Regions from separate parts of the Aquisalimonas asiatica genome, predicted to be linked through region 1. Evidence: predicted binding sites of a transcription regulator. Region 1 holds the regulator's gene; each other region holds the start of a gene.
The links. Region 1 encodes FliA, which starts transcription of late flagellar genes. Its sites were predicted from a motif close to GCTAAAGTTNNNNNNNNNNCNGCCGATA; they were not measured.

Region 1 (4,992 bases):
TGGTCCAGGACGGCCTCGAATTCGTCCTCGGTGATGTCGTCACCGGACGCACCGCTGGCACCGTTATCGGTGGCCGGGGCCTCGGGCTCGTGCTTGTCCTCGTCGAGGGCGTCCAGCAGGGCCTCGAATTCGTCTTCGGTAATGTCGTCGCCACCTGCAACGGCCTGGCTGTCGCCGGCCTTGTCCTGCGGTGCAGGCTCGGATGCCGGCGCGGCCGACTGTGGCGCATCACCCACCGACTCCTGCTCCTGCAGGAGTTCCAGCGCGCGCAGAAGCTCTTCGGGTGCTTCGCGCGGGTCCTCGCCGTTCCCCAGGTCACTGAACTGGTTGTTCACCACGTCCAGGGCACGCAGGACGTAGTCCATCAGCTCCGCGGTGACCTCGCGCTCACCGTTGCGCAGGAGGTTGAAGAGGTCTTCGGTGCGGTGGCAGATCTCCACCAGCGGGTCGAAGCCCAGGAAGCCCGCACCACCCTTGATGGTATGGAAGCCGCGGAACACCGCGTTGAGCAGATCCTGGTCCTGCGGTGCGCGCTCCAGCTGGACGAGCTGCTCACCCAGCTCCTCCAGGATCTCCCGGGACTCCACGAGGAAGTCCTGTACGATGTCGTCTTGCGTATCAACTGCCATAAAGCCCCCAAGCGATACCCGGCCCGCGCCCGCGCGCTGGGCTTCCGGGATGCCGTCACTCCGACCCGCCACTCACCAATGCGGCGCGAACTCAGAAACCAAGACTGGAGAGCAGGTCATCCACCTCGTCCTGACCACTGACCGCCGAGTCCGATTCCTGTCCCGGCACCTGCGGCCCCTCCAGTTTCATTGCATCTTCCGTGTTCTTGTCGGCCGATTTCCCGTCTTCCGTAGCTTTTCCTTGCGTCTGTCGCGGGGCGGAGATGGAAATCAGGGACACCAGCCCGTCCTCCACCTCTCTCACCAGGTCCATGACACGGCGGATGATCTGGCCCGTAAGGTCCTGATAATCCTGCGCCATCAGCGCGTCGGTCAGCTTCTCCTGGATGGCGTCGCCCTCGGTCTCCAGGCGCTCGAAGAACTGGTCAAGCCGTTGGCCGAGCCCGCGGAACTCGGTGGCCGACAGCTGCCGTGAGCGGAACCGCTTCCACTCCGCGGCCAGCGTCTTGCCATCGCTGCTGATGCCGGACAGAGTCTCAAGGGACTCTTCCAGCGCGGTCAGCGTCCGGTGCGCCGAGTTCTCGGTCAGCTCGATGACGTGATTCAGCCGCTGATGGGCATCGGGAATCTCGGAGACGGCGATGTCGCTCAGCCGGCCGTCCAGGCGGAAGGATTTCAGCGCCTCGTGGAGCTCCCGGGTCAGCTTGCCGACCTCCCGGAACAACTCCGTCTCGCGCAGGCGGGTCAACTCATCCAGCGCCTCGCCCACGGCCTCCCCGTCACCGGCCTCGATCGAGGACAGCAATTCGCGAGCCTTGGCTTCGTAGGCGGCAAGATCCTGGCTGCCGTCCGTCATGCGCCTGCCCTCACTCGGCCGATTCGATACGGTCGAAGATCTTGTTGATCTTCTCTTCCAGCGTTGCCGCGGTGAACGGCTTGACGATGTAACCGTTCACGCCCGCCTGGGCCGCTTCGATGATCTGTTCACGCTTGGACTCTGCGGTCACCATCAGCACCGGAAGATGCTTGAGGTCGTCGTCCGCACGGACGTGCTTGAGCAGCGTCAGCCCGTCCATGCCCGGCATGTTCCAGTCCGTGACGAGAAAGTCGAAGCCTCCCTTCTTGAGCTGGGGCAGCGCCGTGTTGCCGTCATCGGCTTCCTGGGTGTTCTGGAAGCCAAGCTCGCGCAGGAGGTTTCTGATAATGCGCCGCATCGTGGAGAAGTCGTCCACGATCAGTATTCTCATGTCTTTATCCAGACTCACAATCAATCACCTTTGCTTTAATCAGGCGGTGAACACGTCGGTGTCTCGTTAACGCTCTCACCCTGCCGGAGCGCGTTCCTGCGTTCTGCCGCACACGTCGCGATTTTGACGGTCGATACAAACGCCCGGTCACTCTGTCCAATCGGCAAGACGCGCCCTCAACTTGAGCATGATCCGCCCATGAATCTGGCTGACCCGGGATTCCGTGACCCCGAGCACTTCCCCGATTTCACGCAGATTCAGCTCCTGTTCATAGTACAGGGACATCACCAGCTGCTCGCGCTCCGGGAGCGTCCCGATGGCTTCAACCAGGGACTGGCGGAACCCGGCATTCTGGATGTGCTGTTCCGGCCCTTCATCGTCCCCCTCATGCTCCCGGGTCTCCCCGGTGGCCGGAGAGACCTCATCGAGGCTGAACAGCTTGGCGCTGGAGACGTCATTCAGGGTCTGGTGGTACTCATCGGCACTCATGCCGAGTTCTTCCATGACCTCGCTGTCGCGGGCATCGCGTCCGGTACGATTTTCGATCTCGCGAACGGCCTGGGCCACTTCCCGGCCACGGCGATGGACGGACCGCGGCGTCCAGTCGAGCCGCCGGATCTCGTCCAGCATGGCGCCGCGAATGCGAATCCCCGCATACGTCGGAAAACTGGCGCCGTGGGAGGCGTCGAACTGCCGGGCCGCCTCCAGCAGGCCGATCATGCCGGCCTGGATCAGATCCTCCAGCTGCACGGACTCGGGCAGCCGGGCAAGCAGATGATGGGCAATTCGCTTGACCAGGGGGGCGTTCTGAACGACCAGGTCGTTCTCCCCGGTCTGCGCCTGCACCTGCGAGTACGCTGCGGCGCGCGAACTCATGACAGCACCTCCCCAGCTTCACCACTGTACTGAATGAGACGTTCCACGAAGAATTCCAGATGCCCTTCCGCCCGAGTTGGCGCGGGCAGCCGGTCAACGCGCTTCGCCAGCTCCCGGAAGGCCCGGGCAGAGGGGCTGCCGGGATAGAGCGTGGTCACGGCCTGCTGTTGCTGCACCGCCCGACGCTGCGCGTCATCACTGGGGATCCCGCCCATGTAGGCGACGGTCAGGTCCAGATAGCGCTCACACACTCTCAGCAACTTCCCGTACAGCTCCTGGCCCTGCGCGGCACTGGCTATCATGTTGGCGACCATGTGCACACGGTGTAGACCGAAATCGCGGTTGAGTACCTTGATCAGCGCGTACGCGTCCGTGATGGACGACGGTTCGTCGCACGCCACCACGAGCACCTCGCGGGCGGCCCGGGCGAACGTCAGCACGTTGTCGGCGATGCCGGCGGCGGTGTCAATGATCAGGTAGTCCCAGTCGCCGGTCAGCTCGCTGAAGCTCCGGATCAGCCCAACCTGCTCCGCGGCGCTGAGTGCCGCCATTCCCTTGACACCCGAGGAGGCGGGGATGATCTGCACGCCACCCGGGCCATCAATCAGAATGTCTTCCAGCTCCACCTGCCCGGACACCACGTGGGACAGGTTGTGCCGGGTCTCGAGACCCAGCAGGACGTCCACGTTGGCAAGCCCCAGATCCGCATCCATGAGCAGCACGCGATTCCCCGCGCTCGCCAGTGAAGCGGCCAGATTGACGGACACACTGGTCTTGCCGACTCCGCCCTTGCCGCTGGCAACGGCGATCACCTTGACCCGTGTCAGACTCGATGCCTGATCCATTAACGCTGTGCTCTTTGTTCAGTCATGGCGCGCCCCCCCGGGAACTCCTGCCGCTGCGACGCGGGGACCCCATGATGTGCGCCGCTCAGTGCGACCCACCCACCGAGAAGGTCACGGCCATCTGCTCGTCGTCCACTTCCTGGCCGTACTCTTCCACAAGTTTCAGCGCATCCTGCACCAGACGGCCGGCATCGGCCGGCATGAGATCCTCCGGCACCCGCTGACCGTTGCCCAGGAAACTCACCGGCAGCCGGTGGCGCAGCAGCACGGTAAGCGCTGCGCCGAGGCTGGCGGCGTCATCGGTCTTGGTGAGAATGCATCCGGACGGCGCCACGCCGCCATAGGACTTCACCGTCGCGTTCAGAGCCGCCAGCTGCGTGTTCGCCGACAGAACCAGGTAACTACGGATGCGATCACCCACGCCCTTCAACGTGGTGAACTGCTCCGCGAGCCGCATGTCCCGTTGGCTGACCCCGGCAGTGTCCACCAGGACGAGGCGTTTGTCCGAGAGGTCGGCGAGCACCGTCTCCAGTTCTTCGGCGGAATTCGCGGTCTGTACCGTCACGCCCAGGATCCGCGCAAAGTTGCGCAACTGGTCCTGGGCACCGATGCGCACGTTGTCCGTGCTCACCAGTGCAACCTTGCGTCGACCGTGACGCAGGGCAAACTGGGCTGCCAGCTTGGCCACCGTCGTGGTCTTGCCGACCCCCGTGGGGCCCACCAGCGCGACCACGCCGCCGCGGTCGAGCAGGTCATCCTCTTTCACCGGCAGATGGCGCTTCACGGTATGCAGCGCATGCCGCAGTGCCAGTTCGGGCTCCAGCTTCTCGTCCACGCGGTTGGCGAGCTGGCGACACACATCCGGGCCGAAACCGATCTCGGTCAGCTGCCGCAGCAGTGTCGTGCGCCCCGGATGACTCTTGCCCTGCTGCTGCCACTCCATCATGGAGAGCTGATTCTCGAACAGCGTCCGCAGCACTTTGAGCTCGCTGCGCATGGCTTCCACGGACTCGTCGTCCCGGCCGGCCACCTCATCCGGGCGCTCCGTCCGCTCGGGCCCCCGGCGCAGCTCGGTCACCGCTGCCGACTCGGCCGACCCCGAATTCAGATCGTCTTCCGTCAACGGGTCGTCCACGTGCACGTCAATCCGCTGACGGCGCCCGGGCTCGGGGGCGCCGACACCGGACTGCTGCCTTGCACGCCGCAGCATCTCGGTAAAGTCGGCGGTGCCGCTGGTCGCCTCGGTATCCGCGGCACTCCCCGAGGTGCGGCGCGTCGATGACGACATCCGGCGATCATCGCGATCCGCCTGCTCGCGCAGACTGTCCTCGTCGAAGTCCATGGCCGCGATCACCTCAACACCCTGGCCACGCTCGCGCGTGGACAGGATCACCG
Region 2 (4,992 bases), on a different contig from region 1:
CGCCGCTGCAACCACACCACCAGCCCCTGGGTGTTCATCTCCAGGTCCATGGCCAGGGTCTGGCGCAACTGTTCCGGGGACAGCGTCACGCCGTGCGCCCGGAGGCGACCGGAGAACCACTCCAGCAGCGCGGCGCCGATGGCTTCCGCCTGATCGTCCTCATCCTGACCGGCACAGTCCATGGCAATTCCGGCATGGGCGTCGATCCCTTCGTGCAGATCCGCCGCCAGGCGCTCGATCTCGGCCAGCCGCCCGAAATGGGCGACGTGCACCGCCTGTGGCTGCAGCCCGCGGAGACGATCGACGGAGCGATGGGCGGCGTCGGGGTCGAAGTGCACCGGCGACGTGGACGGAAAGATGAATGCGCCCCGTTCCGTGTCCAGGGACCTGTACGACACGCCGAACGTGTCACCGGCAAAGACCAGGTCGTGCGCCTCGTCCACCACGCTGTAGTGGTGATTGGCGTGACCGGGCGTGTCGAGAAACAGCAGACTGCGACGGCCGAACGGCAGCCGGTCGCCGTCGTTCACGACCTGCACGCGCTCCTCCGGCACCGGCACCAGGTCGCCATAATGCCGCGCCATCACGGCATCGCCGTAGATCGCGCGCGCGCCGGCATGGAGCGCGGACGGGTCGATCATGTGACGGGCACCCCGCGGGTGGACGACCAGCGTCGCCTGCGGCAGCTGACGCATGAGCTCCCCGGCGCCACCGGCGTGATCCAGGTGCACATGGGTGACGCACACGTAGCGCACCTGCTCCCGTGCCACACCGCGCAGCTCCAGCCCCCGGAGAATCAACGGCACGGAGAAGTTGCTGCCCACATCCACCAGCGCGGCATCACCATCCGCCTGCAGCAGATAACTCGCCACCACACCCGGCGTCTCGGCAAACTCGGCGTCGATGGCGGCAACCCCGTTGGGGTAATCGATGATCCTGGGCTCGGGCATGAAACCATCTCCTGACTCGTGGGCACCGTACTGTGCCTGAACAGGCCCGGCATCCGCCACGCCCGGATGTCCGGCGCCCGGCGTCGACAGCCCATGCTGCGCTTCCGGACGACGGGAGTGGTCAAGGTGCGAGACGGTGGTGCACTATGGCGGCGTCCAGCCACTCAACTGCAGGTGCCCCATGACCATCTCCCGCTCCCTGACCGGAACCGCCCTCGCCGCCCTGCTGACCGCATCGGCCGCCGCCCTGCCCGCAACCGCTTCGGCCAGTGGCCTGTACGGCGGCCTGGGCGGCGTCTACACCAACTTCGACGATGAGAGCAACGACACGTACTACGGCACCCGGATCTACGGCGGGTACGACTTCTTCGGCGTTCCCGCAGTAATGCGGCTCGGGCTGGAGGGCGGCTACACCCGCACCGGCAAGTTCGAGGACAACGGCGGAACGGACCGCTACAACAACGCGGACATCGGCCTGCAGGGCACCATCACCACCCTGCCGCTGATCAACTTCCACGGACGCGCCGGCTACGAGTGGGGTGACAGCGATGGCGCGGTATTCGCAATCGGCGGCAGCATGCCGGTATTCCCGCTGACCCGCGTGCGTGCCGAATACCAGGATCGCAATGACTTTCAGGCCGGCATGCTCAGCATCGAGGTAAGACTGCCTTGACGGTGCCCGGCCCGGGCCGACCTGGCCCGGGCCGGGTCAGCGAAGCGGCGCTTACAGCCGGAACCGCGCCACGGCCTCGCCGAGACGCACGGAGAGCCTGGACAGGTCCTGGCTCGCCGACGCCGCTTCGTCCACCGCCGTGGAGGTCTCGGACGCCAGCTGCTCGATGGTGGTGATGTTCCGGTTGATCTCTTCGGCCGTGGAGCTCTGCTCCTCCAGAGCCGTGGCGATCTGGTTGGACGTATCCGAGATGTGGGTCACCCCCGCCATGATGGCGTCCAGCGCGGCGACTGCGTTACGTGCCTCGCCCACATTGCGGCCGGCGCTTTCCTGCCCATTGTTCATCACCTCAACGGCGCTCTGGGTCCCGGCCTGGAACTCTTCGATGATCTCTTCGATCTCGCCGATGGATTGCTGGGTGTTACTCGCCAGCTTGCGCACTTCATCCGCCACCACGGCGAACCCTCGCCCGTGATCGCCCGCTCGCGCAGCCTCGATCGCGGCGTTCAACGCAAGCAGATTGGTCTGTTCGGAGATGTTCCGAATCACGATCAGGACCTGACCGATCCGCTCGGCACGCTGCTCCAGATCGTGAATCACGCCGGCCGCCTGCTCCACTTCCCCGGCAAGGGTTTCCATACCGGTTGACGACGCCGCCAGGGCCGTGCGCGCCTCATCGCCGCGGCCACTGGCATCGGACGCCGCGTCAGACGCCTCCTGGGTGCTCCGGGCGACCTCCTGCACCGTGCTGCTCATCTCGTTCATGGCGGTGGCCACCTGCGAGACCTCGGTGCTCTGCTGTCGCGCCCCCTCGCTACTGCGCCCTGCGGTGACGGACAACTCCTCGGCTGCACTCGCCACCTGTTCGGCGGATTCGCTGATCAGCTGCACCGTCTCGCGCAGGCCACGTGTCATCCGCCCCATGCCGTTCAGAAGCTGCCCCACTTCGTCCCGGGCTGCACTCCCGGCATCCACCGTGAGATCGCCATCCGCCACACGCCGGGTGTACGCCACAGCCTCGGCAAGCGGACTGGTGATGGAACGGGCCACCCCGTAGGCGAGCAGCAGCGCAAGCGCCAGGGCGCCGATGCCGACAGCCAGGGTACCGTAGGCCAGGCTCTCCAGCGTGTCGCGCCGGTCGGCCACGTCGGCTTCTATACCCGACAGGAACGTCTCGGTGCCCTGATCCAGCTCGGTCTTTCGGGCTTCATAAGCTGAACCGAAAACGATCTCCCGGGCGGCATCGAGATCCCCCTGGTCGATAGCCCGGAATGCATCGGCTTCAAGCTCCAGCAATGCGTCGTTGGCAGCGCCGGTGGACGCCTCGAATGCGGCAGCGACATCCTGCGGCGCCAGCGCGACCAGCTCGTCAAGCGCGTCATCCATTCTGACCGCATGGCTGTCATAACGATCAAGCCAATCCGTGTCGCCGGTCACGGCAGCCATCCGCGTGGATCCGGTCAACACTTCGTCGAGATAGAGCACGCGCTCACTCAGCGTGCCGACGCGCTCGGACACGGTGTTCAGGGCGCGTTGCTGTTCGAGCACGTAAGAGGCCATGGCCAGTATGAAGACGATGACAACCAGGAACAGCCCGGTGAACGTCAGCATCTTCTGCCCCACGGACAGACGATGAAGGATGCGATGTAGCGCCACGTAGTTCCCTCCCCGATGGCGACGATTCAAGTGTGGTGATCATTCCCACTCCCTGTAACGACTGCCCCCGGGGAAACTTTACCAATCGATTCGTGAATCAAACGATAAAGAAGGCGACGTGCTGCAATGCAGCATCGCGTGTCCGCCTGCGTTCAGTCGGCGGCGCGCAGGCGGACCAGCGGCGCGTCGGACTGATCCACCAGCACGTAGACTTCGCCCGAGACGGGATGCACGCGGACGTCGCGAATCCGCCAGCCGCGATCGGCAAGCAGGCGATACTCGTTCACCACCTCGCCATCGTCCATTTCGAACCGCCCGAGGTACCGGTGCCGGAGCGTGCCCATGAGCAGATCACCCTGCCACTCGGGGAATGCATCGCCCGCGTAGACGGCAAGACCGGACGGCGGGAATCCGGACTGGTTATGGTCATACCGGGTGCCATCCCAGTAATACACGGGGTTCACGGTGTCGTCCCGCTCGTGGGGCAGATCACCGATACGGGTTCCGGAACCGTACTGCACCCCGTACGTCGCAATGGGCCAACCGTAATTGCCTCCGGGCTGATCGATGCGGTTGATTTCGTCCCCGTCCTGCTGGCCGTGCTCGTTCTGCCAGACCGTTCCGGTCTCCGGATGAAGCGCCATGCCCTGGCTGTTACGGTGCCCGTAGGTGTAGATGGCATCCAGGGCGTCGTCATCATCGACAAAGGGGTTGTCGTCGGGAATGCTGCCGTCGGCATTGAAACGCAGGGTCTTGCCCCAGTTGCTCCGGAGATCCTGCGGGCTGTCGAGATCGCGCCGGTCACCGGTGGTCATGTAGAGCCGCTCGTCCCCGTCGAACAGGAGGCGGGAGCCGAAATGGCCGGTGTTGCTACCGAACGGCTCCGCCACGTACAGCACTTCGAACGCCTCCAGCGCTTCGCCGTCGTCGCCCAGGCGACCACGGCCGAGATGCGTGGCGTAGCCGCTACCGGCGTCATTGGCTGCCGAGTACGTGAGATAGACCCAGCGCTCGCCGTCGGCAAACCGCGGGTGCAGCGCCACATCCAGCAGTCCGCCCTGGCCCACGGCAGCCACCTCGGGGGTGCCGGAGACGGTGCGCGTCTCACCGGAGGCGAGATCCACCAGGAGCAGGCGCCCGGACTGCTCCGTCACCAGCGCCCGGTCAACGTCCTCACCCGGGAGAAACGCGAGAGACCACGGCGAGTCGAGCCCGTCGGTCACCACGTCCACTTCGTAGCCCACCGGCTCCTCGGCCGCAACCGCCGTCGAGGCGGCCCCCAGCACACAGGCGGCGGTGAAAGAGACCCCGGCAAGCAGGGTGACCAGTCGCAGTCGGCACACAATGGCCATGGGGATACCTCCAAATGTTCGGGAATCCGGACCAACGCCGCCCCGCCCCGGGGACGGCCTCACTCCCGCTCGTCGAACAGCGCCTTCAGGCGCTCCGAGTCCTCGTCGCTCCAGTTGTCGGGCTCCGTCAGTGCAACCCACGCGTCGATATAATGGGCCTCGGCGTACTCGTGGCCGTAGCCGGTGGGCGCACGCCCGGCGGCCATGTCTGCAAGAAGCTGCAGCATGGTGACCACCGGGAACCAGCGCAGATCATCGGAGACGTCCGGCCCGCGCGGCTCACGCATCCAGTCCGGCTCGCTGTAGAACGACATGGGGTCGAAGAACGTCACCGGGTCGCTGGCGTACTGGAGTATGGCGA
Region 3 (4,992 bases), on a different contig from region 1:
TGGCGGCAGAAAACCGGCGCGGCAACGTCGGCGTTCCGGCAACAGGAAAGCGGCAATGGAGCGGCAAACGCTTGCCGCTTACCGTGCCGGCTGACGCACGCGGTAGATGACACCGCCTTGACTGCGCACCATCTCCAGCTGGCCAGCGTGCCGGGCCAGCGACTCCGAGGCGCCGACAATGAGGTAACCACCCGGGCGCATCTGCTGGATCATGCGGTTGAGAATGTTCTCCCGCGATTCGGCGGAAAAATAGATGAGGACGTTACGGCAGAACACCACGTCGAACCGTCCGAGGCTGGCGTAGCTGTCCAGCAGGTTGTGCACCATGAACTGAGTGCGCCGGCGAATCTCCGGACGCACCACCCAGTCCGCGCCGCTGCGCTGAAAGTAGCGATCTCGACGCTCGGGGCTCAGCCCCCGGTTGACGGTGGAGTCGGAGTATTTCGCCTCCTTCGCCTGGGCAATCATGGCCGGAGAGATATCGGTTCCGACGATCTCCGCCTCGATGCGGGGGCCCCGCGCCCGGAACTCCTCCAGCGCAATACTCATGGAGAACGGCTCCTGCCCGGACGAACAGGCCGCGGACCAGATGCGGAGCTTGTCGACGCCACGCTTGTGAAACTCCGGCAGCAACGTTTCCTGCAGGATGGTGAAGGGATAGCTGTCACGAAACCACTGGGTTTCGTTGGTGGTCATGGCCTCGATGACCGTGCCGCGAAGCCGTTGACCACCCGGCTGCTGCACCTTGAAGACCAGCTCGCCGAGGTCCTTGATCTTCTCCCGCTCCATCAGATGGCCGAGCCGGCTGGAGACCAGATACTGCTTGTTGTCCCCGAGCACGATCCCACAGGACTGTTCGAGGAACGCACGAAACGCCTGGTAATGTTCCGGGGCAATGGCTCTGGACGTCACGGAGGCGGCTTCCTCATTGATCGGCTGGTAGGTGCAGCGGCCAGAAGCAACCGCCGCCGGCCGAATTGTAGCGTGATGACATCGGCGAAGACCACGCCGAATCAGGCGTTCACCTGCTCCAGGCGAGCCTGTACCCGGCCAGCCAGCTCCGATGCGCCGAACTTCGCCAGAAAATCGTCGGCCCCGACGCGCTTGACCAGATCCTCGTTGAACATGCCGCTCAGGGAGGAGTGAAGCAACAGATGCAACCCTTTCAACGCATCGTCCCGCCGGATTTCCGTCGCCACAGTGTAGCCGTCCATACGGGGCATCTCCACGTCGGAAATGACCATGAGAAGCTGATTCCACGGGGACTCGTCAGGGCGTGCCGCCCAGCCCCGCAACGTCTCCATGGCCTCCTGACCGTCCCGCGCCATGGTGACCTGCACACCCATCCCCTGGAGGGTGTCATGAATCTGACGCCGGGCCACGGACGAGTCATCCACCACCAGCACATGCCAGTCTTCCGCGCCGGAGGCAGGCTTGACGCCCCCCTCCTCTACACCCGGCAACGCCCCGATACCGCCTGCCTGGTTGATCTCGTCCATGACCTTCTCGACATCCACGATCTGCACAAGCCGCTCGTCGACGCGCGTCACACCGGTGAGATAGGCCGTGTTGGACCAGCTGCTCGGCGGCGGCATGATGTCGCGCCAGTTGACGTTCACGATCCGGTCGACGCCCCGCACCATGAAGCCCTGCACACTGCGATTGTACTCGGTGACAATCACGGAGCTGGTATCCCGCTCCTCCAGCGCCCGCCCCGTGGTGGCCATCCGCAGATCGATGACGGCGATGGTGCGGTCACGGATGTAGCACACGCCGGCGACCGTCGGGTGTGAGTGCGGCAGCTGGATGAGGCGCGGCACGGGGATCACCTCGCGCACCTTGAATACGTTGATCCCGAACAGCTGGGCGCCTGACAGCTGAAACAGCAGCAGCTCCATGCGGTTGGTGCCCGCAAGGGTCGTGCGCTGGTCCACGGAATCCATGATGCTGGCCATGTCTTGATCTCTCCTGCAGCCGACGCTGTGGCCCCGACTGCTTGTATGACGTGTCGATAGCCGGATATCGGCCCCGCGCCGGGAAACTTGACGCCGGATAACGGCACGCATTTTGCTTAATCTACGCCCGGGTAACGCCCCGATACGCGGGGCACAAAACTAGCGCCTGAAACCAATGAACACATGGACTCACATCACAACGTGGCTGGCCGGCATCCGTGTCCGTGCGCGGGCCTCCACCGTGCGCTATGCCGCCGCCGCCTTCACGGCACCGATCGCCCTGGGGGCCGGCACCGCGGGCGCCGACGACATCCAGCCGCTGGACGAAATTCATGACGCCGTGGAACGCCACGCAGAGGCCGAGCTGACCGGCGACGGCCAGAGCACGGTGGATGTCGGGCGCGTCGACCAGCGCCTGCGGCTGCCGCGCTGCGAGGAGGCCCTGGAGACGTTCAGCCCGCCCGGCCGCTCCAGCCAGAGCCGTGCGACGGTCGGCGTGCGCTGTAACCACCCGAGCCCCTGGACGCTGTATGTCTCGGTACGGGTGGAGACACTCAAGGAGGTCTATGCGGCAGCACGCTCCCTGTCCCGCGGTGCACTGCTGAGCCAGGATGACCTGGAGCTTGTGGAGATCAACGTCAACCGCACGCGCCGCGGTTACTACACCAGCGCGGAGGAACTCGTCGGCATGGAGCTCAACCGCGCCATGCGCTCCGGCGAAATCCTGACGCCGTCGCGCGTCAGCGCCCCGCAGCTGGTCGAGCGCGGACAGACCGTGTTGCTGACCCTTGATTCGCGGGCAGCGAGCGTCAGCATGAACGGGGAGGCGCTGCAGTCCGGCGCCCTCGGGGATCGCATTCGCGTCAGAAATACGTCGTCGGAACGGGTCATCGAAGGCGAGATCATCGGCGACAGCCGGGTCAGGGTTGGCTTCTGACCGCACACCGGCTTTCGCCGAAACCATGGGGCCAGTACCCTGTGAAAAAGTTGCACCTGAAGCTAAAGTTGCGGCAAACCCTGCCGATAGCGGATCTGACAGGGTGAGTAGCGGCTCACCGCGACGCTGATTGAAGGACAGGAGCAAGTCATGGCAAACCCAATTGACGGGGGCAACCGGCCCGGTGTAACGCCGACGCAGGATGCCCGGGACAACCGCCAGGTGCAGCAGCCCGGCGAGCGCCCCCAGGTCGGTCAGGAATCGAATGGCGACGCCACATCCGCCGGCGCCAGCGAGTCGGAGCGGCTGCAGTCGGTGCGTGACGCCATCGACCAGACCCCCGAAGTGGACCAGGGGCGTGTCGACGAGATCAGGGAGCGTATCGCCAATGGCGAGTACCCGCTGAATGCCGAGAGCATCGCCGACCGCTTCATGGAACTGGAAAGCCTCCTCGAGGAGTAACACCGTGGCCGAACATGCACGCGCCCTTGCAGAGACCATTGGCGAGCAGCTCTCGCTGATGCAGGCACTGAACACGCAGCTCGAGAAAGAGCAGAGCGCGCTGGTGGCACGTGACATGGAGGCACTGCAATCCGCCTTGAGCCGCAAGGTCGACCTCCTCGGCGCCATTGAAACCAGCGAGAACCAGCGGCTCGCGCTCGTCGAGGCCATCACCGGCGAGCGCGAAGGCAGCGCCATCAACACCGCCCTGGAGACACTGGAAGACCCCGAGCCCGTGCGGGCGCAGTGGGCGGACCTGCTGGAGGAGTTGCAGCGGTGCCGTGCCATCAACGAGGCGAACGGGCGGGTCATCCAGCAACAGCAGTATGGCGTGCAACGGACCATCGACCTGATCCAGGGTGATGTGCCGGCGCCACAGACCTACGGGCCAGGGGCAGCCGCGCCTGCGCCGGAGAACCGCGGCGGGCGGGAGATCAGTCGCGCCTGAGAAGCGGATCCCCAGGGCTGGCGCGAGAGCGCGCCAGCCCTCATCGGATTGCGTTGATTACGGACAAAAAAACCCGGCCGCCTTGAGGGGGCCGGGCGGCGCATATGGGGACAGGGTGCGCCAACGCGAGAAGCACTTCAGCAGACAACCACAACAAAACACGTTTGTTCCGTTAACTTGAGTACAAGGTTAGTACAGCTTCACTCGCAATGCAAGCCTTGTATAAGAAATTACCGGTTCAACGGCGCATCGCTGGCAGAAAGACGGGAAAGAAATAAAAGGAATGTACAACGTCAGCGGGTGCTGTGTCGCGCTCCCCGGCTGCGGCGAAGCCCGTTCAACACCCAGACCAGAGCCACAAGCACCACGAACCAGAACAGCAGTGACAACACGGCTGACCAGAACACATAGGATTCCATGGTGAACCCGAAACCGTAACGGATCACCACATCCGGCCAGGTCCTCGCCAGCCAGTCCATGAACGTGGCGCCAGGCCAGAGCAGCAGATACTGCCACCAGGACAGTGGAAGCTTGTGAAACACGGTCTCTCCAGCAGGAAAGGGGTTGTGCGCAGTCTATCAGCCCCGGTCACGGGCGGCACACCGACAGGCACGCGGTAAACGGCGCCGCCGTCGCCAAGCCGTCCTGCACGACCCTACTGCCGGCCGAACCGGGAGGCCGCGACCAGCGCCAGCAGGAACACGGCCCCCAGCAACAGGAAACTCCACTGAAAGCCGGCAACGTAGGCCTGCCGGTACAGGTCGGGCGGCAACGCGGCCAGGCCACCTGCCACGCCCTCTGCGCCGGCAACGGCCTCGACTTCTCGCACCGCACGCCAGTCAAGTAACACGGACAGGGACGTCACACCCAGTGCGCCACCGAACTGTTGCGCAAAGTTCAGCGCCCCCGCCCCCTGGGCAGTGCTGGTCAGGGGCAGGCGCGACAGTGACCCGGTGTGTATCGAGGGCATCCCCAGACCAAGCCCCAGGCGCCCGAGTGCAACCCACCCCATGACCGCAAGCAAGCCGGTGCCGGGGCCGGCGAACCCCATGGCCACACAGGACACGGCCATGATGACAAGGCCCGCCATGATGGGAACCACCGGACGCATCCGGTCCGCCAGCAGCCCGCCGAGCGGGAAGGCCGCAGCC

Region 2: a site for FliA is predicted at 3,335-3,362, ahead of BMZ02_RS14330 (methyl-accepting chemotaxis protein). Genes of this name have one in related genera too.
Region 3: a site for FliA is predicted at 2,954-2,981, ahead of flgM (flagellar biosynthesis anti-sigma factor FlgM). Genes of this name have one in related genera too.

The regions. Positions count from the first base shown of each region.
Region 1 covers NZ_FOEG01000001.1:794,747-799,738, forward strand. Annotated here, with positions in the region: gene BMZ02_RS03720 (chemotaxis protein CheA) at 1-629, opposite strand, end outside; gene BMZ02_RS03725 (protein phosphatase CheZ) at 721-1,485, opposite strand; gene cheY (chemotaxis response regulator CheY) at 1,496-1,888, opposite strand; gene BMZ02_RS03735 (RNA polymerase sigma factor FliA) at 2,024-2,752, opposite strand; gene BMZ02_RS03740 (MinD/ParA family protein) at 2,749-3,597, opposite strand; gene flhF (flagellar biosynthesis GTPase FlhF) at 3,683-4,992, opposite strand, start outside.
Region 2 covers NZ_FOEG01000007.1:108,770-113,761, reverse strand. Annotated here, with positions in the region: gene BMZ02_RS14340 (MBL fold metallo-hydrolase) at 1-950, opposite strand, end outside; gene BMZ02_RS14335 (outer membrane beta-barrel protein) at 1,132-1,623, shown strand; gene BMZ02_RS14330 (methyl-accepting chemotaxis protein) at 1,675-3,279, opposite strand; gene BMZ02_RS14325 (PQQ-dependent sugar dehydrogenase) at 3,432-4,631, opposite strand; gene BMZ02_RS14320 (alpha/beta hydrolase) at 4,691-4,992, opposite strand, start outside.
Region 3 covers NZ_FOEG01000007.1:22,438-27,429, reverse strand. Annotated here, with positions in the region: gene BMZ02_RS13985 (CheR family methyltransferase) at 79-912, opposite strand; gene BMZ02_RS13980 (chemotaxis protein) at 1,014-1,955, opposite strand; gene flgA (flagellar basal body P-ring formation chaperone FlgA) at 2,131-2,892, shown strand; gene flgM (flagellar biosynthesis anti-sigma factor FlgM) at 3,043-3,354, shown strand; gene BMZ02_RS13965 (flagella synthesis protein FlgN) at 3,359-3,841, shown strand; gene BMZ02_RS13960 (hypothetical protein) at 4,135-4,383, opposite strand; gene BMZ02_RS13955 (DHA2 family efflux MFS transporter permease subunit) at 4,497-4,992, opposite strand, start outside.